Linked DNA regions of Pontiella desulfatans. The protein of the gene in region 1 interacts with the protein of each later gene in a pairwise test. Links are inferred from orthologs where the notes say so. Each region holds a gene or a part of one and is shown in the gene's direction. Other genes may lie near its edges.

The links.
Region 2: the proteins of E9954_RS27160 (region 1) and ftsA interact in binary tests that used the Escherichia coli proteins (3 or more experiments, as listed by UniProt). The link is inferred for Pontiella desulfatans from one-to-one orthologs.
Region 3: the proteins of E9954_RS27160 (region 1) and E9954_RS18950 interact in binary tests that used the Escherichia coli proteins (3 or more experiments, as listed by UniProt). The link is inferred for Pontiella desulfatans from one-to-one orthologs.

What each region holds. Positions count from the first base shown.
Region 1 is NZ_CAAHFG010000004.1:370,853-378,095, forward strand. The notes cover bases 2,030-5,024. They hold E9954_RS27160 (rod shape-determining protein), read left to right. Parts: upstream 2,030-3,010; coding sequence 3,011-4,039; downstream 4,040-5,024. Other genes in these bases: E9954_RS27155 (RecQ family ATP-dependent DNA helicase), read right to left, coding at 2,030-2,743; mreC (rod shape-determining protein MreC), read left to right, coding at 4,109-4,951; mreD (rod shape-determining protein MreD), read left to right, coding at 4,948-5,024. Outside these bases: more of E9954_RS27155, read right to left, coding at 1-2,029; more of mreD, read left to right, coding at 5,025-5,457; E9954_RS27175 (peptidoglycan D,D-transpeptidase FtsI family protein), read left to right, coding at 5,454-7,243. UniProt on the Escherichia coli protein: Forms membrane-associated dynamic filaments that are essential for cell shape determination. Acts by regulating cell wall synthesis and cell elongation, and thus cell shape.
Region 2 is NZ_CAAHFG010000002.1:783,731-790,762, forward strand. What follows is about bases 4,249-7,032. They hold ftsA (cell division protein FtsA), read left to right. Parts: upstream 4,249-4,919; coding sequence 4,920-6,146; downstream 6,147-7,032. Other genes in these bases: E9954_RS18940 (cell division protein FtsQ/DivIB), read left to right, coding at 4,249-4,907; E9954_RS18950 (cell division protein FtsZ), read left to right, coding at 6,139-7,032. In the rest of the region: E9954_RS18905 (metal ABC transporter permease), read right to left, coding at 1-430; E9954_RS18910 (metal ABC transporter ATP-binding protein), read right to left, coding at 423-1,166; E9954_RS18915 (metal ABC transporter solute-binding protein, Zn/Mn family), read right to left, coding at 1,163-2,020; E9954_RS18920 (DUF167 domain-containing protein), read right to left, coding at 2,037-2,333; E9954_RS18925 (HepT-like ribonuclease domain-containing protein), read right to left, coding at 2,336-2,680; E9954_RS18930 (nucleotidyltransferase family protein), read right to left, coding at 2,673-2,975; E9954_RS18935 (D-alanine--D-alanine ligase), read left to right, coding at 3,147-4,040; more of E9954_RS18940, read left to right, coding at 4,068-4,248. UniProt on the Escherichia coli protein: Essential cell division protein that assists in the assembly of the Z ring. May serve as the principal membrane anchor for the Z ring.
Region 3 is NZ_CAAHFG010000002.1:788,948-796,195, forward strand. What follows is about bases 1-3,000. They hold E9954_RS18950 (cell division protein FtsZ), read left to right. Parts: upstream 1-921; coding sequence 922-2,079; downstream 2,080-3,000. Other genes in these bases: ftsA (cell division protein FtsA), read left to right, coding at 1-929; E9954_RS18955 (MBL fold metallo-hydrolase), read right to left, coding at 2,151-2,774; E9954_RS18960 (hypothetical protein), read right to left, coding at 2,775-3,000. In the rest of the region: more of E9954_RS18960, read right to left, coding at 3,001-3,320; E9954_RS18965 (PilN domain-containing protein), read right to left, coding at 3,320-4,708; E9954_RS18970 (type II secretion system minor pseudopilin), read right to left, coding at 4,692-5,708; E9954_RS18975 (PulJ/GspJ family protein), read right to left, coding at 5,705-6,478; E9954_RS18980 (prepilin-type N-terminal cleavage/methylation domain-containing protein), read right to left, coding at 6,487-6,906. UniProt on the Escherichia coli protein: Essential cell division protein that forms a contractile ring structure (Z ring) at the future cell division site. The regulation of the ring assembly controls the timing and the location of cell division.

The sequences.
Region 1 (7,243 bases):
CCTTCAGCACAATGCCCGCAACCGCCTGGCGTTTTTCCGCGGTTTCCTGCAAGGCTTCCCAGCTGCGCTGCAGCTTGACGCGGTAGTGGTCGCGGTCGCGGTATTTCAATTCGATGCTTCCCCTGCGCCCAGCCAGCCCCTGCCCGTCCATCGCCAGACTTTTGAGCAGGTTGCGCAGGGATTCGGGGGCGGAGGCGTGGTCGTCGTCGAGCAGCCGCTGGTTCAGCCGCCGCAGGCTCAGCGCCATCCAGCCCTCGCCATCCGGCTCCTCCTCACGCAGCAGGGCGATCATCGCCTTCTCCAACGCGCAGACCTCCGCCAGCGCCTTCTCGGCGGAATTGGCGCAGCGCACCTTGACGTAGGCGCTCAGGAGGGTGTCTTTCTTCACCAGCCCGGCATCGACCATGTCCTTCAAAATCCGCAACACCGGCAGTGTATCGTGTCGCAAGGTGCGATACTGCGCGATCTCCTCCGCCACGGCCATGGAGGGCAGCTCGGCCAGCTCGTCGGCGCTAATCGCCTCGTCGGGATCGCGGTCGAAGAGCTGCGCCATGATTTCGTGCCACTGCCTTTTAACCCGATCCGCAAGATCCAGCGCGTTGATCTTTTCGATGGCTTCCTCGCGGGTTTGCATCAACGGCTTGACCTGCATCACGGCGGTTTTATTTTCGTCGCGCTGGACAAAGTTGCCGCGCTCCAGCATCGAGACCGCCGTATTGACCTTGGTCGCCGCCATGGGATCGGTGGTGTTGAATTCCGTTTCCACCTCCTCGTCGCGGAGGATTTCGCCGGCGGTGATGACGACCTCGTTGTCCTCGTTGCGCTTGGCGCGGCGGAGGCCGCGCAGGATCTGGGCAATGTCGTTGCGCGTGAGCCGCGAAAAGGCACTCATGGAAAACTGGGTTTCGATGTCCTGCTCGTCGAAGAGCAGCACGCACTGGGCCGCTTTTCTGTCGCGGCCGGCGCGGCCGGCCTCTTGCAGGTAGTTTTCGAGCGATCCGGGGATGTCCGCATGGACGACCAAGCGCACGTTTTCCTTATCGATCCCCATGCCGAACGCATTCGTGGCGCAGATATGCTGGATGTCTCCGGCAATGAATTGATCCTGAATCCGCCGTTTTTCGGGCGCTTCCAAACCGGCATGGAACGCCTCGGCCGAGAGGCCGGCCAGCTGGAGCCACTCCGCCATCTCCTCGGTTCGGGCGCGCGTTGCGCAATAGACCACCGATGCGCCGTTTTCCGGCACCCGATCCCTCAGCAGCTGCAAGACGCGCGTTTCCTTCTCCGCCGAATTGATCATCTGAACTTCGAACCGCAGGTTGGTTCGTTCGGCGCCGCCATCGAACACGCACAGGTCTTGCGAGAGCTCCTTTTCAAAATGCTGCAGGATTTCCTCGACCACATCGCACTTGGCGGTGGCCGTGAAGCAGGCCACCGGCGGGCACTCGACGCGCTGCTGTTCCGCCAGTTCGCGGATGAAGCGCGAGGCGTAGAGGTAGTCCGGGCGGAACGAGTGCCCCCAGCGCGACAGGCAGTGCGCCTCGTCGAAAACCCAGCATCCGATCTCCCGCTGCTTCACCATGTTCCTGAACGAGACGTTGCGCAGCTGCTCCGGGGAAACATACAATAAGGCGATATCCCCCAGGCGCACGCGCTCCAGCACGCTGCCCCGCTCGGGCGGGGTGAGCATGCCGTAGAGCGCCGCGGCAAAGTTCGATTCCGTCAGGCGGTTGAGGTTGTCGACCTGATCCTTCATCAGTGCCTGCAAGGGGGAGATGACGACGGTCAGGACGCCCCGGCGCTGGTTGCGCACCAACGCAGGCAACTGGTAGCAGAGCGACTTCCCGCCGCCGGTCGGCAGGATGGCCAGCAACGGCTCGTTGTTCATGCCGCTGCGGACAATGGCCTCCTGCAAGCTCCCGCCCTCGGGCAGCGAAGGCTCCGGGCGGAAATCGTCGAACCCGAAGAAGCGCTTCAGCTGCTCCTGCGGGTTGTGGTTGGCGCGGCAGTATGCGCACCCGGGGTCATCGCATGCGGTCTCCCGCAAGGTACGCACGAGCTTCACCACTTCGGGGAACCGGTACCGAACCCAGGGCGGCAGAATGGAATTGGAACCGGCCACCCGCAGCCACGCCAATGCATAGGCCGCCGCTTCACGATTTTCCGAATCCGCCGACCGAGCCGCTGTGGCGCATCCGAACCCCGCCGCATGTTCGGCAAAGAAATCCGCAGCCTCCCGATCCCCGAAAGGCGCGACCCCCAGCGCCTGGAACAAAGGCTCCATCGTTGCCGTAAAGGCCCATGCATAGAACCGCAAGAGCCCGGCATCGGATTCCCGCAGCGGGTCGAACGCCTCGAGCTGGTCCTTGAATAGAAGGGCGGCGTTCCGGGCATCGGCAACCGGATCGTTCAAGGCGGTGCTGACGAGTTTGTAGTCCTTCACCAAGTGGTGGTAGGGATTTTCCGGAAAGGCGATCGGCGAAAGCAACAGCGTGTCGATGACCGGAATCTCGTGGAGAACCAGATGGGGAAACTGCTTCTTCAGCAGCGGGAGGTCGTGGTCGAGGATGTTGTGGCCGAGCACGAAACGGGCATTCCCGGCCATTCCATCCAATGCCTGCACCACATCGGATGGCCGGAACCGCCCCTTAAAAAACCGTGCCTCGGCACCGAAAATGGCACCAACTTTAAGAATCCTTCCATCGGGGGCCGTCTCCAAGTCCAGCAGCAGGCTTCCATTCAATAATTTTTCAGCACGATCCATACAGCCAAAGTCTAGTTTTTCGCATTAAACACATGCAACAAGGAACTTTGCAAGTAGGCAGATCAACGCCGCTTTCCCCCAACGATTGCAAAGAGGCCAAAGATTGTAACACGCCGTCGGGCCGGCCCCCGCCGGAATTCCAAATGGCACACAGGATGCTAACGCTTTGCCCTTGACCCCGCGGGGCGATTTGTCACATTGTTTCCCGATTTTACACGAAGCAATTTTACTTAAAGGAAAACCAATATGTTCAACCGGGCCATGGGGATGTTCTCCAGCGACATTGGAATCGATCTGGGAACAGCGAATACTCTGGTATACGCGCGGGATCGCGGGATCGTGATCCGCGAACCCTCGGTCGTGGCGGTGCAGGCCGGCACGAACCGGGTTTTGGCGGTCGGCGACGAGGCAAAGAGAATGCTCGGCCGTACGCCAGGGAACATTGTGGCCATCCGCCCTCTGAAGAGCGGGGTGATCGCCGATTTCGAAGTGACCGAGGCGATGCTGCGCTATTTTATCCAGAAGGTGCATAACAGAAGACGGATGGTGAGGCCCCGGGTGGTTATTGCAGTGCCCAGCGGCATCACCGAAGTGGAGAAGCGCGCAGTAAAGGATTCCGCGATGCATGCGGGCGCGCGCGATGTGTTTTTAATTGAAGAGCCGATGGCCGCCGCGATCGGGGTGGGCCTGCCTGTACAGGAACCCGCCGGCAACATGATCGTGGATATTGGGGGGGGAACGACCGAAGTGGCCGTGATCTCCCTTGCCGGCATTGTTTACAGCCGGAGTGTGCGCGTTGGCGGCGATGAGATGGACGAGGCGATAATCCAGCACATTAAGCGGGAATATAATTTGTTGATTGGAGAAAGAACCGCCGAGGAAATAAAGATTACGATGGGATCCGCCCTGGCAACCGGTGACGAAAGCACCATGGAAGTGAAGGGACGGGATCTGGTGGCCGGGTTGCCGCGGACGCTGACAATCAGCTCCGAGGAAGTGCGACAGGCCCTGCAGGAACCGGTGAATGCAATTGTCGAGGCGGTCCGCGTGACGCTCGAACGCTGCCTGCCCGAGCTCTCGGCCGACCTCGTCGACCGGGGCATGGTCCTGGCCGGCGGCGGCGCATTGCTGCGCGGGCTCGATGTGCTCATTTCGGAGAAAACCGCCCTGCCCGTGCATGTGGCGGACGATCCGCTGAGCGCAGTCGCGGAAGGCACCGGAATTGTCCTGCACGAAATCAATTTCCTACGCAAGATGGCGGGGCCCAACAACTAGGGCTCTTTATCCGACCGATTTTCCCCGCCCATGTGCGGCTTTCGCCTGTCCTCCCGTTAGGGACGGATAGTGCTGAGGAACAAAAAACTTATCTATGCCGGAGCAACAGCCCTGCTGCTGCTCGTGGTGTTCGTTCCGCTACCCTCCTTGACCCAAAAGGGAAAGGGGGCGGTTCGTGACGCCATGGCACCGGCGGAACGCGGCGTTTCCGGCGTTTGGCAGCGGCTGTCCGAGGCCACCGCGGCCATCCGCGGCATAGGCGGCGCGGTGGAAAAAAACCGCGAGCTGCGGCATGAACTCGTGCGCATCCAGGCCGAACTCAACCACCTGCGCGACGCCGAGGAAAACAACGCCCGCCTGCGCCGCGCCTTCAAGTTCCGCAGCATCAATTCCTACACCATGATCCCCTGCGATGTCATCAGCCGCAATATTTCCGGCTGGTGGAACTCCGTGCGCATCGGCAAGGGCAGCGCCGACGGCATCGAGGCCAACCTGGCGGTCATTAGCCCCGACGGCCTGGTTGGCCGCACCAAGGAAATTTCGAAACTGACCAGCGAAGTCCTGCTCGTTTCCGATCCCGCCTGCCGCGTTTCGGCGCGGATCGCCCGCATCAAGGATGGCGGCTACGGCCTGGTGCGCGGCGCCGGCAGCACACTCAAGGGCTACCCCAAGGCTCGAATGGAATTCATCAACAAAGACATCGAAATCAAGGTCGGCGACGAGGTCGTCACCTCCGGACTCTCCAGCCGAGAAGGCGAAGGGCAGTTCCCCAAGGGCGTGCACATCGGCTATGTTGATAAGGTCTATATGGACAAGACGGGCCTGTTCCAGCATGCCGAGCTCATTCCGGGCGCCACCGTGGGGCTGCTCGACTATGTCTTCGTGGTCTCCAATACGGGAGGTGAAGGATGAAGCGCCGCATTCTCATGGCGTTGCTGCTGATGCTCGGCGCCCTGCTCCAGCAGGTGCTGCCGGCCTGGCCGCTCTTCGGCTCCATGAAGCCGCCGATCCTCGCCGCGATGGTGCTCTACTATGCCCTGCGGCGCGACAACCGCGACATGTGGCTGGTCGTCTTTGCCGCCGCGCTGCTGCAGGATGGCCTCAACCTCGGCGCGTTCGGCCCCGCCCTGCTGGCCTTCCCGGTCATCGGTATCCTAGCCAACAAGATACGCAGCGAAGTGTTTGCCGACGGCCTGGTTTCGCAGTTGATCTTCGGAGCGGCCGTCGGGCTGTTCACCGCGTTCGCCTCGTTGCTGATCTACTCCGCCACCGGGCAACGGCCGATGCATTTCGGCCTTACGCTGCTGCGGCTGGGCGGCTCCTTCTGGCTCGGCATGGCCACGCTGCCGCTCGTCTCGTTTTCGATCAACAAGCTGGAGGCCGCCCTCCCCAAACGACGGGGGTACGGATGGCAATGAAGGTGAGGCAACAAAAACGCGCTTCGAGCAACCACGTCATCTGGGCCGTCTTCGGCCTGATGGTTTTCGCCATGGGCGTGCTGGCCACCAATTTGTGGAAGCTGCAGGTGCGTGCCAAGGGATCGTTCGACGACCAGCTGTTCAAGCAGAGCGTCCGGCGCATCCGCCTGCCCGCCGTGCGCGGCATGATCTACGACCGCAACGGCGCCGTGCTGGCCGATAGCGTCCCGAACTATTGCATCGCCATCTACACCGAGGAGCTCTATGCCCCGAAATCCATGGTGGCCAAAACCCTCGAACTCGTGCACGAAATCTGGCTGCGCGTCGGCCGCAAGCCGGATGTGAGCTACAACGACATCAAGCGCCATCTGCATTTTGCCCCCGATAAACCCTTGGCCGTCTACAAAAACCTCACCCCGGACGAGATCCGCAAATGGCGCATCGGGTTCGAGCAGTGGACGGCCCCGCCCAAGGGCTGGAACAAACGCTATGAGGTGCCCGGCCTGGAACTGAAGAATCCGGTGGTCGACGGCGGCATCGTGATCCATACGGCGGAGCTGGAAGAACGGGCGACCTCCACGGCCGCCAACACGCTGGAGCTGGTCTACAAGATCCATGAACGCCTCCACGGCCGGGTCGACATGGAAAAGCTTCCCATTGGCCTGCAAGCCATCAAGCGGCACATCAACTCCCAGCGTCCCGTGCCCCTGCTGGCCTGGAAGCGCCTCGACCAGAAAACCATCGCCAAATGGGCCGACACCTGCTCCGACCTGACCGCCACCGACATCTATTGCCTGCCCGACCGCACCTACCCCGAAGGCGAAAACCTGGCCCACCTCATCGGTTTCACCCGCGAAGCCGACACGGGGAAACCGGACGAGCAACCGGGCGAACAATTCCACTTCGATGTCCGCGGAATCAAGGGAAAGAAAGGCCTGGAAGGGCTATACAACGAGCTGCTCGAGGGCGAACCGGGCTACCAGCTCGTCCAGATCGATGCCGACGGCTTCCGCCACCGCGACCTGCAAACCCTGCCGTCGCGCCCCGGCGGCGACCTCCAGCTCACCATCGACCGCAGCATCCAGCAGTTCGCCAAGGAAGCCCTCACCATGCACCTCGACACCGATCCGTTCGAGGGGCCGGTGAAAGGCGCCGTGGTGGTGCTCGACCCGAACAACGGCGATGTGCTCGCCATGGTCAGTTCGCCCTTGTTCGACCCCAACGAATACATGGCTTCGAGCGAATATGTGCAAAAGCTGATGACCGATACGAACGCCCCGACGCTCAACCGCGCGGTCTACGGGCAGTATGCCCCGGGCAGCACCTTCAAGCCCATCGCCTGCCTGGGCGTCCTGCGCGAGCACCCGGAGTATGCCGACGTGCACCACGACTGCCCCGGATACCACATGATCGGCAAGCGCAAGATGCGCTGCCATGCCCGCTACGGCCACGGGGACGACCTCTCCATCCGGCAAACGCTGGAAAAATCGTGCAACGTCTACATGTTCAAGATGGCGATCGAAGTCGGCTATGAACCGATCTACCGCATGGCGAAGGATTTTGGCCTGGGCCAGCCCGTTGGCCTCTTCCCGGACGTCGAGGATCTCTCCGGCACGTTCATGACCAAGGGCAACAAATACGGCAACCTGCCGGAAAAAGCGGTCGGGCTGGCGGGCGCCTGCAACCTTTCCATCGGCCAGGGCGAACTGATCGTGGCCCCGCTGCAGATGGCGATGGTCGCCGCAACGATCGCCAACGGCGGCCACCTCTACCGGCCCCGCCTGAT
Region 2 (7,032 bases), on another replicon or contig:
GCAGGTCGCGCTGCGTAACCAGCAGAATGTTGCCGAACAGGTAGGCCATCAGGTCTTCGCCATAGCCCGGCGTTTTGGCAATGAACAGGATGCCGGCGGCCATGCCAAGCCCCCAAAAGGCACTAATGACCGTATCGATCCGCTCCTTGGCCTTGATGTTGATCCATCCAATCACAAAGGCGGCCAGCAAGGCGGCAAGCATGGCCCCGAGCATCGGCGTCATGAACGACCAGCCGTGCACCACCTGCATATAGCGGGCGAAACCCATGCCGCCCAGCACGCAGTGGGCAATGCCCCCGGCGAGATAGGTGATGCGCCGGGTAACGACATAGGTGCCGACCACCCCGCAGGAAATACTGGCGAGCCATCCGGCCAGCAGGGCATGCTGCAGAAAGCCATGCTGGAACAGGGCCTGGAAAAAATCAGCCATCACCATGCTCCTGGTCGTGCCGCACCATATGCACGTGTTCGCCATACATGTCGTGGATGATATCCTCGCTGATCTCGCTGACGGGGTGGACGTGCACAACGCGGTTCACGCAGATGACCTTTTCCACGTAGCGCGAAACAAAGCCGACGTCGTGCGAAACCACCACAATCGTCAGCTCCTTGTTGAGTTCCAGCAACAGATCGTAAAGCTCCCGTTCAACATAGTCGTCCAGGCTGGAGGTGGGTTCGTCGAGCAGGAGCAATTTGGGCTCGGTCACCAAGGCCCGGGCAATCAGGACGCGCTGGCACTGTCCGCCGGAGAGCGCGGCCAACGGGCGATGGCTTAGTTTTTCGAGTCCCACCCGTTCCAGCATGTTGCTGGCGATGGCGCGGTCGGTCTTCGAATAGAAACCGAGCCGCCGCGTTTTGCCCAGCCGGCCCATCAGCACCACATCCAGCGCCGTGACCGGAAACTTGGAATCGAGGTGCGAATGCTGTGGAAGATATCCGATCCATTTCCGGCCAAGGATGGGCGTTTCCCCATAGACGGAGGCCGAACCCGCTCGCGGCTCAAGAAGCCCCAGCAGTATTTTAAGCAACGTGGTCTTGCCGCCGCCATTGGGGCCCACAACCGAGACAAACTCACGGTCGCCGATTTCCAGGTTGGCCTTTTCCAGCACGGAGACCGGCCCATAGGAAAAATCCAGGTTTTCAATATGGATGGGTGGCGGATTCATTGTTCCAAGGTTTGGGCAACAGCTTCCGCGATTTGCCGGAGGTTGGCAACAACATCTTCGGCCAGCGGATCCAGCTGGACCACGTTGCCGCCGATGGCATCCGCCACCGCCTGGGCGCTTTCGGCCGGAAACTGCTTCTGTACGAAGACCACCTTCACTCCATCCACCTGCGCCTGCTCGATCAGGTCGGCGAGCTGGCGCGGCGCGGGCGACTTGCCATCCAGCTCGATCGGAACCTGTGTCAGGCCGTATCGGTCGGCAAAATAGCCGAACGAGGGGTGGAACACATAGAAGCGGCTTCCGTTGAACGGGGCGAGACGGGTTTCGAGGTCTTCATCCAGTTGCTTCAAGGTTTGGACCAGTTTTGCGTGGCGGTCATCGTTGTTTTTTGCGAGCGCATTGAACATGCAGGTGGCAATCCGTTCGGCGTTTTGCGGACTCAGCCAAACATGCGGGTCTTTTGCGCCATGGTCGTTCGTGCATTGGTGGCCGGCATGCTCATGCGGCATCGAGCGTTTTTCAATGGCCGAGTCGGTTTCGACAATACGGAGTTTCGGATAGATCGGTTTAATCTTCTTGAGCAGGGCCTCTTCGAACGGGACGCCGATGGTGAAAAGCATACCGGCCTCTCCAAGGGCCGCCAGCTGGCGGGCGGTCGGTTCGTAGGCATGGGGGGATTGGCCCTCGCCAAGCAGCGTCCGGATTTCCAGATCGTTTCCCGCAATCTCCTTCAGCAGCCCAGCCATGGGGGGTATGCTCACGAAAACCATTGGTTTTCCAGTGGTGTCCGGGGTCGGGTCTTCCGCGCATCCGAAGAGCAGCAGGGCGGTTAATAGTAAAATAGTACCTTTCATGTCCTGTATAAATGGCCTAGCCCGTTTCAAATGTCAACAATGCCGCCCGTAATTCGTCGGGCGGGTTCGAAATGCACAACCGCTTGTTGCGGCCGGTTTCCCCCGAAAGGATTTCAATGCTGGTTCGCGGAATCTTCCAGAGTTTCGAAAGGAACTTGATGAGGTAGGCATTGGCCTTGCCCTCCACCGGCGGGGCCTGGATGCGCACCTTCAGCGCATCGCCCATCACTCCGGCAATGCCATCCTTCGAGGCGCGCGGTACCGCGCGCACATTCAGGATAAGGCATCCATCTTTTTCCTCGAAACAGGGCATGGCTATTCCGGTTCAGGGATGAGTTCCTTCAGCTTTGCCAGAAGGTTCGGAAGTTCATCGTTAACGACATTCCAGATGACATCAAAGTTTGCCCCGAAATAGTCGTGAATCAGTTTATCCCGCATTCCGGTAATATTCTTCCACGGAATGTTTCCATGGGCCGAGCGAAAGTCGGTTCCAATGTTTTTTACCGCTTCTCCAAGGATTTCGATGTTGCGGGTGACGGCATCCTGCGTTTTGTGATCGCGAAGAAAGGCATCGTAATGCATGCCATCGCAATATTGAATTGCCCGTTCTGCGGCTTCAACCATATCCAGTAAAGAGGTTCGCAGGGATCGTTTAGACATAGGTGACGGAATTTTCGATGCTTTTGATGATTTCCGGTTGGCGTATGCTGCGCAATCCTTCAGGCGTGAGGATATCGATTGATCGGTTTACCGAATTCTCCAGTTTTTCAGCAAACTCCACGAATCGCAGGCCAATAGGTTTATCGAACTCTACAAGGACATCCAGGTCGCTTTCGTCCGAAGAAGTCCCGGACGAAAACGAACCAAAGATGCCCAGCGATTTTACGCCGAATTCTCCACGAAGTTCGGGCAATAATCCTCTCAGTAGTTCGATCATGTCCTGTTTGTTTTGCATGGTCCGAGAGTACCCGCAATGGAATGGTGGGTCTATGCTTTCGTTGAGGTTTTTTCCCGATTCCTTGCCGGATGGATCGGGCTGCAGGCTTTCGCAAGCTGAACCTCGACACCGCTTTCATAAAAGGGGCATATTGATGCCACGAAACAGAATCTGGCAAAGGAATAACAAATGGCGGACAGACGATTTAACAAGGTGGCAGTCTTGAAGGGCGGGATCTCTTCGGAGCGCGAGGTGTCGTTGAAGTCCGGCGCGGCGATCGCGCAGGGCTTGCGCGACGGCGGCTACGACGTCAGCGAGATCGACATTGAAACCAAGGATTTCTCGCTTCCCGCCGGCATCGAGGCGGTCTTTATTGCCCTGCATGGCCAGTTTGGCGAAGACGGCGAAATCCAGCAGCGGTTGGTTGATCTCGGCATGCCCTTCACCGGTTCCGGCGCCGAATCCAGCCGGGTTTCGTTCGATAAGGTTCTGACGCGCGAGTGCCTAATCGCCAACGGTATTCCTGTCGCAAAAGGTGAAGTCATCACCAAGTCGGCCGCCCGCACCCTCCCCGTACCGCTCGTGGTCAAGCCGCCGCGCGAAGGTTCGAGCGTCGGGTGCCATCTGGTTTTCGAAGAGGAGCAGTGGGGCGCCGCCTTTGCCGATGCCGCGCAATATTCCGCCGACGTGCTGGTCGAGGAATATATTCCCGGACGCGAGCTGACCGTCGGCGTGGTCGATGGCCAGGTGCTGCCGGTGGTTGAAATCAAGCCCAAGACCCCGTGGTACGACTTCAAGGCCAAATACATTACCGGCGACACCACCTACGTCTGTCCCGCCGAGCTCGATCCCGATCTGGCAGCCGAGCTGCAGTCCATCGCCCTCCGAACGTTCGACTGCCTCGGGGCCGAGGGCTTCGGCCGCGTCGATTTCCGCCTCTCGCCCGAAAACAAGCCCTACGTGCTCGAGCTCAACGCCATCCCCGGTTTCACCGCCACCAGCCTCCTGCCCAAGGCCGCGCAAGCCGCCGGAATCGGTTTTTCCAAGCTTTGTTGTCGAATCATGGAATGGGCTCATCTATAGTGTTGCGATTGATTCAAGGGTGTAGGAATGGCCGCGCGGAAGAAGACGACAACACGAAAAAAAGCACAGTATGTGCGGGCGAAAAAGCGCGGCGGTGGCGGGTCGGCGCTGATGGCCCAGCGCACGGTGGTGCTGACGATTGCCTGCTGCCTGCTGCTGGCCCTGCTTGTTGGGGTCGTGATGGGCTTCCGTTGGGTCAACCGCAAGCTCTATGCCGAAAACCAGCGTTTCGAAATCCAGAACCTGCTGATTTCCTGCAATGGCAAGCTGACGGAGGAATACATCCGCGAGATGTCCGGCCTGAGCGAGGGCATGAACCTGTTCGAATGCAGCTTCAAGGAGATCGAAGGCAAGTTGCTGGAGGTTTCGATGATCGAGTCGGTCTACCTTGAGCGCAAGTTGCCGAACACGATGATTGTCAAGGTCAAGGAGCGCGTGCCGGTGGCGCAGATCATCGGTCGCCAGGCCACCCGGTACCCGTTCATGGTGGATCGCTACGGGTATGTGATGCCGCATCGGCGCAAGCTGGCGACGCTACCGGTCATCAAGGGGCTCGACATCGACCTGGGGCTGGGGCAGCCGGCCAGCCATAGCGATGTGGAAACCGCGTTGAAGATCGTTGCGATGTGCGAAAGCAGCACCTATCTGCACACCTTTGTTCCGCTGGAAAGCATCGACCTGCAGTATTCCGACTATGTCTACCTCTACCTGAAAAACGGCGTGCGCGCAAAAATCCCGCGCTTCTCGCTCGAGCCCCGTCTCCATAAGCTCGCCTCGGTCATCAAGATCGAAACCGGCCGGGGGCTGAAGGTGAAGACCGTCGATGTCACCCTCGATACGGCCAAGGTGCCTGTAACCTACTATTGATCTTGGAGAAGCATGGCGCTCGAAGCTACGGCAGTTTTGGAAATCGGAACCAGCACCGTCCGCGTAATCGTGGGGGAGCTGCGCGATGACGGTTTTGTGTCGGTCGTCGGGATTGGCGAAGCCGAGTCGCGCGGCATCCGCAAGGGCGAAATCATCAACCGCGACGACGCGATCGCCTGTGTCCGCAAGGCCATCAAGGCGGCCGAGGAAAACCGCCGCAAGGGGATCCAGTCGATCATGCTCGTCACCTCCGGCGGGCAGGCGCTCGCCAAGAAAAGCACCGGCATGCACAAGTTGGTCGATCCGTCCGATAACCAGCTGGCCGAGGTTGTTGAGGAGGACGTCGACGAAGTCGTCGAGCTGGCCCGCAAGGTGGCGCTTCCCGAAAACCGCATGAAGCTGCATACCTTGCAGCAATATTTCCAGATCGACGACTCCATGAACGTCACCAACCCCATCGGAATGGCCGGCGAGGAACTGCGCGTCGACATGCTCACGATCCATGGCAAGCGGAGCGCGGTCGATAACTTCCGGAAGATTGTCGACGATGTGCCGATCACCTGTTCCGATGCCGTCTTCAGCGGCCTTTGCTCCGCCATCGCCGTGGTGAACGACGAGCAGAAGAAAGCCGGGGTGCTCGTCATCGATATCGGCGGGGGCACCACCGACTTTGCCCTCTATCACGACGGCTTCCTCCAGGCGGCCGGTTCCTTCGCGGTCGGGGGCGACCACGTGAGCAACGATATTGCCGTGGGCTTGCAGATTCCCCTGGCCGCCGCCGAGAGCGTCAAGAAGAAGGACGGCAGCGCCCTGACCAACCTGATGGAGCGCGACCACAATATTTCCATTCCGAGCTCAACGCAGGGATTTGGCGGGAAGATGGTCCGTGCGGTGACGCTCAACACGATCATCAACGCCCGCATGGAGGAAATCTTCACCCTCGTGAAGGAGCAGGTGGATCTTCAGTGCCCGAATGTTCCGCTCAGCGCCGGCGTGCTGCTGGTGGGCGGCGGCGCCTTCCTCAATGGGGCGCGCGATCTTGGGCAAAAGGTTTTCAACGTTCCCTGCATGTACGGGAAACCGTCCGATGTCCACGGGCTCTCCTCCGCGAAGGAGGCGCCGCTCTATGCCTGCCATGTCGGGGCCATCCGCTATGCCGCCTCCCTGCGGACCGTCGAAGAAAAACCGCCGCTGGGCAAGCGGTTGCTGCAGCTGTTCTGGGGAGGTGCCCATGAGTGAGCCCGCCAAGGCTGATGGCCGCGGCATCGCCGCGCCCCGCATGTTGGTGATGGGGGTCGGCAGCAGCGGTGTGCGGGCTGTTGCCGCCATGCGCCAACTCAACCCGGGCCTGGATGCCGTGGTGATCGATACCGACACGAAGGTGCTGGAAGCCACCTCGATGGATCGCGTGATCCACGTCGGGGCAACCGTTACCCGCGGCTTCAGTTCCGGTGGCGACGTTGAACTCGGTCGCCAGTCGATTGAAAAGGATTCCTCCAGCATCCGGAACCAGCTGCGGCTGGTGGATCTGCTGGTCATCGTGACCGGGCTTGGAGGGGGAACCGGTTCCGGCGCCGTGCCGGTCATAACCCGGATCGCGCGCGAGGCCGGTTCGCTCGTGTTGGTGATGGCGGGCATGCCTTTCGCCTTCGAAGGCCGTAAAGTCGCCCGGGTTGCGGAGGAGGCGCTGAAGCGAATCCGAACCCATGCCGACGCCATCATCCGTATTTCCAACGAACGGTTGGTCGACCGGTCCGATGCCGAGCTTCCGGCCGAGCAAGCCTATGCCCGCAGCCATCAGGTGATGATGGACGGCATCTGCGGGATCTGGCGCTTGTTGACGAAAAACGGCGTCTGCGGTCTGGACTTTTCCTGCCTGCACACCATGTTGCGCAACTGCGATGGCTATTGCCATTTCGCCAGCGCGGAAGGCTCCGGCGACACCCGGGCGACGCGGGTTGCGGAAGGGTTGGCCAAGCATCGGTTGCTCAACAAGGGCAAGCTGCTGGAGGCGTCCGAAGGGGTTGTGGTTAGCCTCACCGGCGGGCACGACCTGAAGCTGAGTGAAATCGAAGCGGTGATGAACCGTTTGCAGGAGTTGCTGCCGGAGGAGATCTGGCTGAAT
Region 3 (7,248 bases), on another replicon or contig:
ATAACCAGCTGGCCGAGGTTGTTGAGGAGGACGTCGACGAAGTCGTCGAGCTGGCCCGCAAGGTGGCGCTTCCCGAAAACCGCATGAAGCTGCATACCTTGCAGCAATATTTCCAGATCGACGACTCCATGAACGTCACCAACCCCATCGGAATGGCCGGCGAGGAACTGCGCGTCGACATGCTCACGATCCATGGCAAGCGGAGCGCGGTCGATAACTTCCGGAAGATTGTCGACGATGTGCCGATCACCTGTTCCGATGCCGTCTTCAGCGGCCTTTGCTCCGCCATCGCCGTGGTGAACGACGAGCAGAAGAAAGCCGGGGTGCTCGTCATCGATATCGGCGGGGGCACCACCGACTTTGCCCTCTATCACGACGGCTTCCTCCAGGCGGCCGGTTCCTTCGCGGTCGGGGGCGACCACGTGAGCAACGATATTGCCGTGGGCTTGCAGATTCCCCTGGCCGCCGCCGAGAGCGTCAAGAAGAAGGACGGCAGCGCCCTGACCAACCTGATGGAGCGCGACCACAATATTTCCATTCCGAGCTCAACGCAGGGATTTGGCGGGAAGATGGTCCGTGCGGTGACGCTCAACACGATCATCAACGCCCGCATGGAGGAAATCTTCACCCTCGTGAAGGAGCAGGTGGATCTTCAGTGCCCGAATGTTCCGCTCAGCGCCGGCGTGCTGCTGGTGGGCGGCGGCGCCTTCCTCAATGGGGCGCGCGATCTTGGGCAAAAGGTTTTCAACGTTCCCTGCATGTACGGGAAACCGTCCGATGTCCACGGGCTCTCCTCCGCGAAGGAGGCGCCGCTCTATGCCTGCCATGTCGGGGCCATCCGCTATGCCGCCTCCCTGCGGACCGTCGAAGAAAAACCGCCGCTGGGCAAGCGGTTGCTGCAGCTGTTCTGGGGAGGTGCCCATGAGTGAGCCCGCCAAGGCTGATGGCCGCGGCATCGCCGCGCCCCGCATGTTGGTGATGGGGGTCGGCAGCAGCGGTGTGCGGGCTGTTGCCGCCATGCGCCAACTCAACCCGGGCCTGGATGCCGTGGTGATCGATACCGACACGAAGGTGCTGGAAGCCACCTCGATGGATCGCGTGATCCACGTCGGGGCAACCGTTACCCGCGGCTTCAGTTCCGGTGGCGACGTTGAACTCGGTCGCCAGTCGATTGAAAAGGATTCCTCCAGCATCCGGAACCAGCTGCGGCTGGTGGATCTGCTGGTCATCGTGACCGGGCTTGGAGGGGGAACCGGTTCCGGCGCCGTGCCGGTCATAACCCGGATCGCGCGCGAGGCCGGTTCGCTCGTGTTGGTGATGGCGGGCATGCCTTTCGCCTTCGAAGGCCGTAAAGTCGCCCGGGTTGCGGAGGAGGCGCTGAAGCGAATCCGAACCCATGCCGACGCCATCATCCGTATTTCCAACGAACGGTTGGTCGACCGGTCCGATGCCGAGCTTCCGGCCGAGCAAGCCTATGCCCGCAGCCATCAGGTGATGATGGACGGCATCTGCGGGATCTGGCGCTTGTTGACGAAAAACGGCGTCTGCGGTCTGGACTTTTCCTGCCTGCACACCATGTTGCGCAACTGCGATGGCTATTGCCATTTCGCCAGCGCGGAAGGCTCCGGCGACACCCGGGCGACGCGGGTTGCGGAAGGGTTGGCCAAGCATCGGTTGCTCAACAAGGGCAAGCTGCTGGAGGCGTCCGAAGGGGTTGTGGTTAGCCTCACCGGCGGGCACGACCTGAAGCTGAGTGAAATCGAAGCGGTGATGAACCGTTTGCAGGAGTTGCTGCCGGAGGAGATCTGGCTGAATTTCGGCGTTGTGGTCGACCCTGCTTTCGAAGGGCGCATTTCCGCCATCGCACTGGTGGCCGAGCACTGGAAGGAGCCGCTGGTGGACGATGCCAACCGGCAGATGGGCTTCAGCTTCAACCGGCGCCAGGGTCTGCAACAGGGCGAGCTTCCGCTCGAAACCGCCGGGAAGGGCGAATTCACCTACGTCGATCCAACCATCCATAACAACCAGGATCTCGACGTCCCCGCCTATATCCGCCGCGACATCAAGTTGCCGAGGTAGGGTTGGAGGGGCGGGTTCCACCCCGCCCTAAACCAGTCGAGCGGTGGCCCGGGTGGAACCGGGCCCTCCATCTATTGCATAAAGAAATTGGTGGCGCGCTCGGTGCCGATGGTGGTGTCTTCGCCGTGTCCGGGGAAAACGAGCACGTCGTCGGGCAGCTGCTTGAGCTTGTTGAGCGATTCCTTGAGCTGGCGCGGGTTCCCGCCCGGCAGGTCGGTGCGGCCGCATGATCCCTTGAAAAGCGTGTCGCCGGCAATCAGGATTCCGGGCTCCGGAAACAGGATGCAGCAGCCTCCGGGGGTATGGCCGGGGGTCTCGATGCACTGGAACCGGATGCCGGAAAACTCCCAATCCTTCGCGCTTTCGAGCGGCATGGGGGTGTCGATTCGGGGGCGCGCCGGGACGGGATAGTAGGGGGCGATCTGGTTCGCGGAATCGAAGGCCCAGGCCCAGTCGTTGGAATGCATGGCCACCGGGGCCGGCAAGTTGGCATGCAGCGCGGCCAAGGCGTTGATGTGGTCGGCATGGGCGTGGGTGCAGACATAGGCGGCAACGGTAAGCCCGAGCTTGCCCAGGCGCTGCTCAATCACCTCCGCGTCATCGCCGGGGTCGAGCACAATGGCCTGCTTCGCGTCGTTGTGGACGATGTAGCAGATTTCCTGGAAGGCGCCGGTGGGAATGGCCTCGATATGCATCTATTTTTTCCCCGCGTTCGGCTTTTTGGTATAGGCGCAGTGAATCAGCATGTTGCCGCCGAGCTTGCCGGTGTTGTTGCCCACGGGCTTCACGTTGAGGGTGCGCACATCGTAGCGAACGCCTTGCTGCTGGAGCTCCGCCAGGAAATCGACCATGGCTTCCAGGTCGCTCTGCCACGTGCAGTTGATGGCCAGCTCGAAGAGGTCGCCAATGGGTTTCTCGCTGCGGGGCTGGTTGCGGGTGATGTCCATGCCGTGCTTGTCGGAGATTTGCTTGATCGTTTTCATCAGCTCGGGCGCAACCGACTTTTGCTTGGTGTCGAACACGCGCAGGCCTTTCTGCAGCTCGTTCAATTCGCCGAGCCAGTCTTCCTGCATCTTGATCGCCTTCTGGTTGAAGCTGATCTGCCGTTCCAGTTTTTCAATCTCGGTCGCCTTGGCCTTGTATTCGTCCATCTTGTTGCTGACGATGTACCAGGTCAGCCAAGCCAGCCCTGCGGCGAGCGTCGCAACGCCCAGGATCATTTCGCGTTGGGAAATCTTCATTATTCGGCCTCCTTCGTCGGGAAGGGGAGGGTCACGGAGTACACTGCGCGCCTGACGCCCTTCGTCGTTTTGGTGCTGACCGAAACATCCTTGGTGCCGTCGAACAGGGCCGACTTGTTCAGCGCGGAGAAATAGTCGTTGGCCAGGTCGTCGCTGCGGGCGGTGCCGCGAAGGGAGATGGCCTTGCCCTTGGTGTAGTTGAAGCTCACGAATTCAATGTCGCCGATCGGGAGCAGGCGGGTGACTTCGCGCAGGGTCTCAAGCGAGGAGTCGGAGCGGTCGGTGTATTCCTTGAGCGCCTGGAGCTTTTGCCGGTTTTGCAAGGCTTGTTCCGCCGCCGGGCGGATCGCCTCGGCATCGGCCTGGATGCCGGCGAGCTGTACGTCGCGCACCTTGTAGATGCCGAAGAACACCAGCAGCACCATCACCCAAATGGCGGCGATGCCGGCCGAAATGATGGTGAATTTCTTGCGCAGTTGCTTGCGCTGTTCGTGCTCGATCCATTCGCGCGGGATCAGCTCGATGCGGTTTTCGGCGTGCAGGGCGCGCTCGACGATGCCTTGGGACAGCGGGGGGAGCATCCCGAGATCGTGGTGCTCCACCCGGATGCCCGACTTTTCCGACAGCTTGGTGAGGAGTGCGTCGGGAATCTCGCCAAAGCTCCAGAACTGGATAACCGATGGCGTTTCCAGTTCGTGTTCGGTATCGAGCATGGTGAGGGTGTAGCCGATCTCGTAGACGAGTTCCTCGACCACGTTCATGTCGCCGGTATCCTCCTGGAGCGAGCGGAAGGCGATGGGGATGCCCTCGTTCATGACGGTGAGGGAAAAATCGATTTGATCGTCGATGATCAGGATTTCGCATCCGCGATCCCGCAATTGTTCCTTGCCCCGCAGGAGCTCGAGCCAGCCGAGGATCCGGGCGTCGATGCTGTGGATGCGCACCCCTTTTTTCTCGAAGGTGTCTCCGATGGCATCGATGCACGCGCGTTTGGCGCCGGCCATCAGGACGTCGGCACTTTCGCCGTTGTCTCGCAGGATTTCGTGGGCAATCGCAAGCTGGTCGATGGGGAAGGGGGAAACCTTGTCGATCTGGAAGCCGACCATGTTGGCGATTTCGGAAGGATCGGAGGTGGGGAACTCCATGGTGCGCATGAGCAGCTCGGAGGTGCGCAGCGCCGCGGTAACATCGCCAGCGAGATGCTCGATGAGCTGCTCGGGCAGTTGGATGGCCGCAATCGACTCTTCCAGGTTTTCCTCGGGGAGGGCAACGGCGTGCGCGCGTTGCTCAACGAGTTCGTTGCCATCCTGCTTGATCTTCAGGGTGGTCCATTCGATGCCGTCCGGGGTGCGGCATGCTGCTGTGATGATCTTATCGCGTATTCGCATTGTTCTTGACCGGTCCTTCGTTCCAATAGACCACTACCGAGTCCTTGTCTTTGAGCGCAACAATGCACTCGATCTGGTATTGGTTGCCGAATATATCTCCAACAGACGTTACCTTTACGAAAGTACTTTGCAATTTAAATTTGTTTCCATCGGCCCCCACGTCGCCGAGGCTCTTGATGCCATCGTCGAGCGTGTCTTTCTCGCCATCCTCGCCCATGCGGGCCTCGAACACGCTTTCAAGCTCCCAATCCTCGTATTCGGAGTAGCTTAGCAAGACATCGGCCGTGGCCGAATTCAGGTTCACCTTGCCGTCGCCCCAGACCGTCAGCTTGTCGGCGATGCCGATGATTTCGTCGCCCTCCTCGTCGGCGGAGCGGCCATAGAGGATGTCCGGCCCCCAGTTCTTGATGAGCAGCAGCTCCTCGACGCTGTCGAGCGGGCCGTTTTTCACGGGATAGCCCCGTTCCTCGTAGAACTCGTCGTCCGACTCGGCGCCGTTGAGGCCATGCAGGTCGTTTTCGTCCTTCCAGTCCTCGAGGCAGTCGATCATGGCATCCCAGTCGGAGGAGGGGACATTGGCGAACTCGAGCATATCCATCCATTGTTCGCGCGTCAGCAGGTTGACGTTGCGGCCGTTTTCCGCCGGTTCGACGGTGACGGTAAACTTGCCGCCATCTTCGAATTCAATGGTGGACGGGGCGGGGAGGCCGCGCTGGATGTAGAGGGCGGCCTGCATGAAACCGTCCTTGTCCTCGTCCATGTCCTCGATTTCCATCTCCTTGGCGTCTTTGTGCGCGTCGAGCAGGGCTCGGCCATATTCAAGGCCGGAGCGGGCCATCATTTCGGCCCGGTATTTCTTGCGCTTGTGCGAAACCAGCATGGCCTCCAGCTGCACCTCGAACGCAAACGAACCTACGATCAGCGAAAGGATGATGAGCACCCAAAGCGCCACCAGTAGCGCGGCGCCTTCCTTTTTTCGGTTGGAGCGAGGGTTCGTCATCGTTTGTTCGAGTTGATGATGGTGGTGTTTTTGGCGCCTCCGGAGGTGGAGGTGGTGCCTGAGTTGCCAGATGTGATGGAGGGGCCCGCAAGCTTTTCCTTGACCGATTTGGCCACCGGAATTTCGACCGTGCGGGAAAATTCGATGGGTTCCTCCTTTTCATCGGAGGATGCCACGAAGATCGTCAGCAGGATCCGCTCGGGGATGGAGTTTTCCGGTTCCCATTCCTCCGTCCAGTCCTCGGACTCCTCGTCCCAGAACATGATTTCCAGCCCTTGGATAACGCGGGAGACGAGGATGGGGTCGACGTCGTATTCATCCTCGAACTCCTCGTCGTCGGCGATGGCCGGCATGGCCACGGCAAACAGGGCCTGTTCGCCCCCCTCGTCGTCGATGTAGAGTTTAACCCGGTGCGGCCCTTCCGCAAAGGGCGAGTCGGCCGGCATGAAGGCGGAGCTGGAGGTCACGAAGCTGATCATGTCGGCCGGCAGGCCGCCGGACGAGCCTTTGTCGAACTTGAAGGCGTAGGTCTTGCGCGGATTGTAGAAATAGATGGTGGAATTCACGGCCGCCATGAGCTGCCCCATCGCAAAGTCGCCATGCTTGATGCCGTCGATCACCTCTGAACCGCGCTTCCATCCCCGGATGGTTCCGCTGAACGCCTGGAACGCCATCGACATCGCGATGGTCAGAATAATCATCGCCACCATCAGCTCCAGCAGGGTGAATCCACACTTGGCCTTATTCAGTTGGTTCGTTTCAGGTTTCACGTTTCAATCTAGTTTCCCTTGACCGAGCTCGTTACGCTTTCCGCATCGGGGGCATATTTGAAAACGGTGATTGCCTCGAAGGCGTCGCGGCCCTTTTCCGACCACTGGATGCGGGTTGTCACCTCGAAAAGGCCGGGGCGCTCCTCTTCATCGACCATCAGGATTTCCCGGAACCAGGTATACCCCTCGACATCATCGAAATCGCCATCCTCGGTCATTTCATCCATATCGACGCTTTCGATCGGATTCTCGATGTCCACCCGCTGGATCAATCCGCGCGCCACATCGCGGTTGCGCGCGGTGCGCACCACCGAAAGGCACCGAGCCATGGCCACCATCATCGACGAAACGCCGACGCTGAGGATAATCAGGGCAATCAGCACTTCAATCAGCGTCAGCCCTCTTTTGGATGCAGGTGGTTTTTTCATAAAGCAGATGCGAATAATCCCAGTTCGCCGCAGTTAAATAAAGACAAACATACCCGCTTTTTATTGCCTTCCAATCCCGACTTTAATGGGCGGGCGGGACGGGGCGGACATAGGGTGCGGGAACGGGGTTGCCGTGGTGGGGGAAGGGTGTGGTCCGTAATTGGCTCGACCGGTGGGGTGGATTGCGCTTTTTTATGCACAACGGAGCCTCTTGCAAAACCCTTCGAGTTTGCGAGGCGGTTTGTTAAAAGTTATTGGTTATTGGGCTAAACCGATGGTTGCGTACGACGTGTCCTGATAACCAATAACCAGTACCTGATAACTGGAACGGCAAAACCAGAG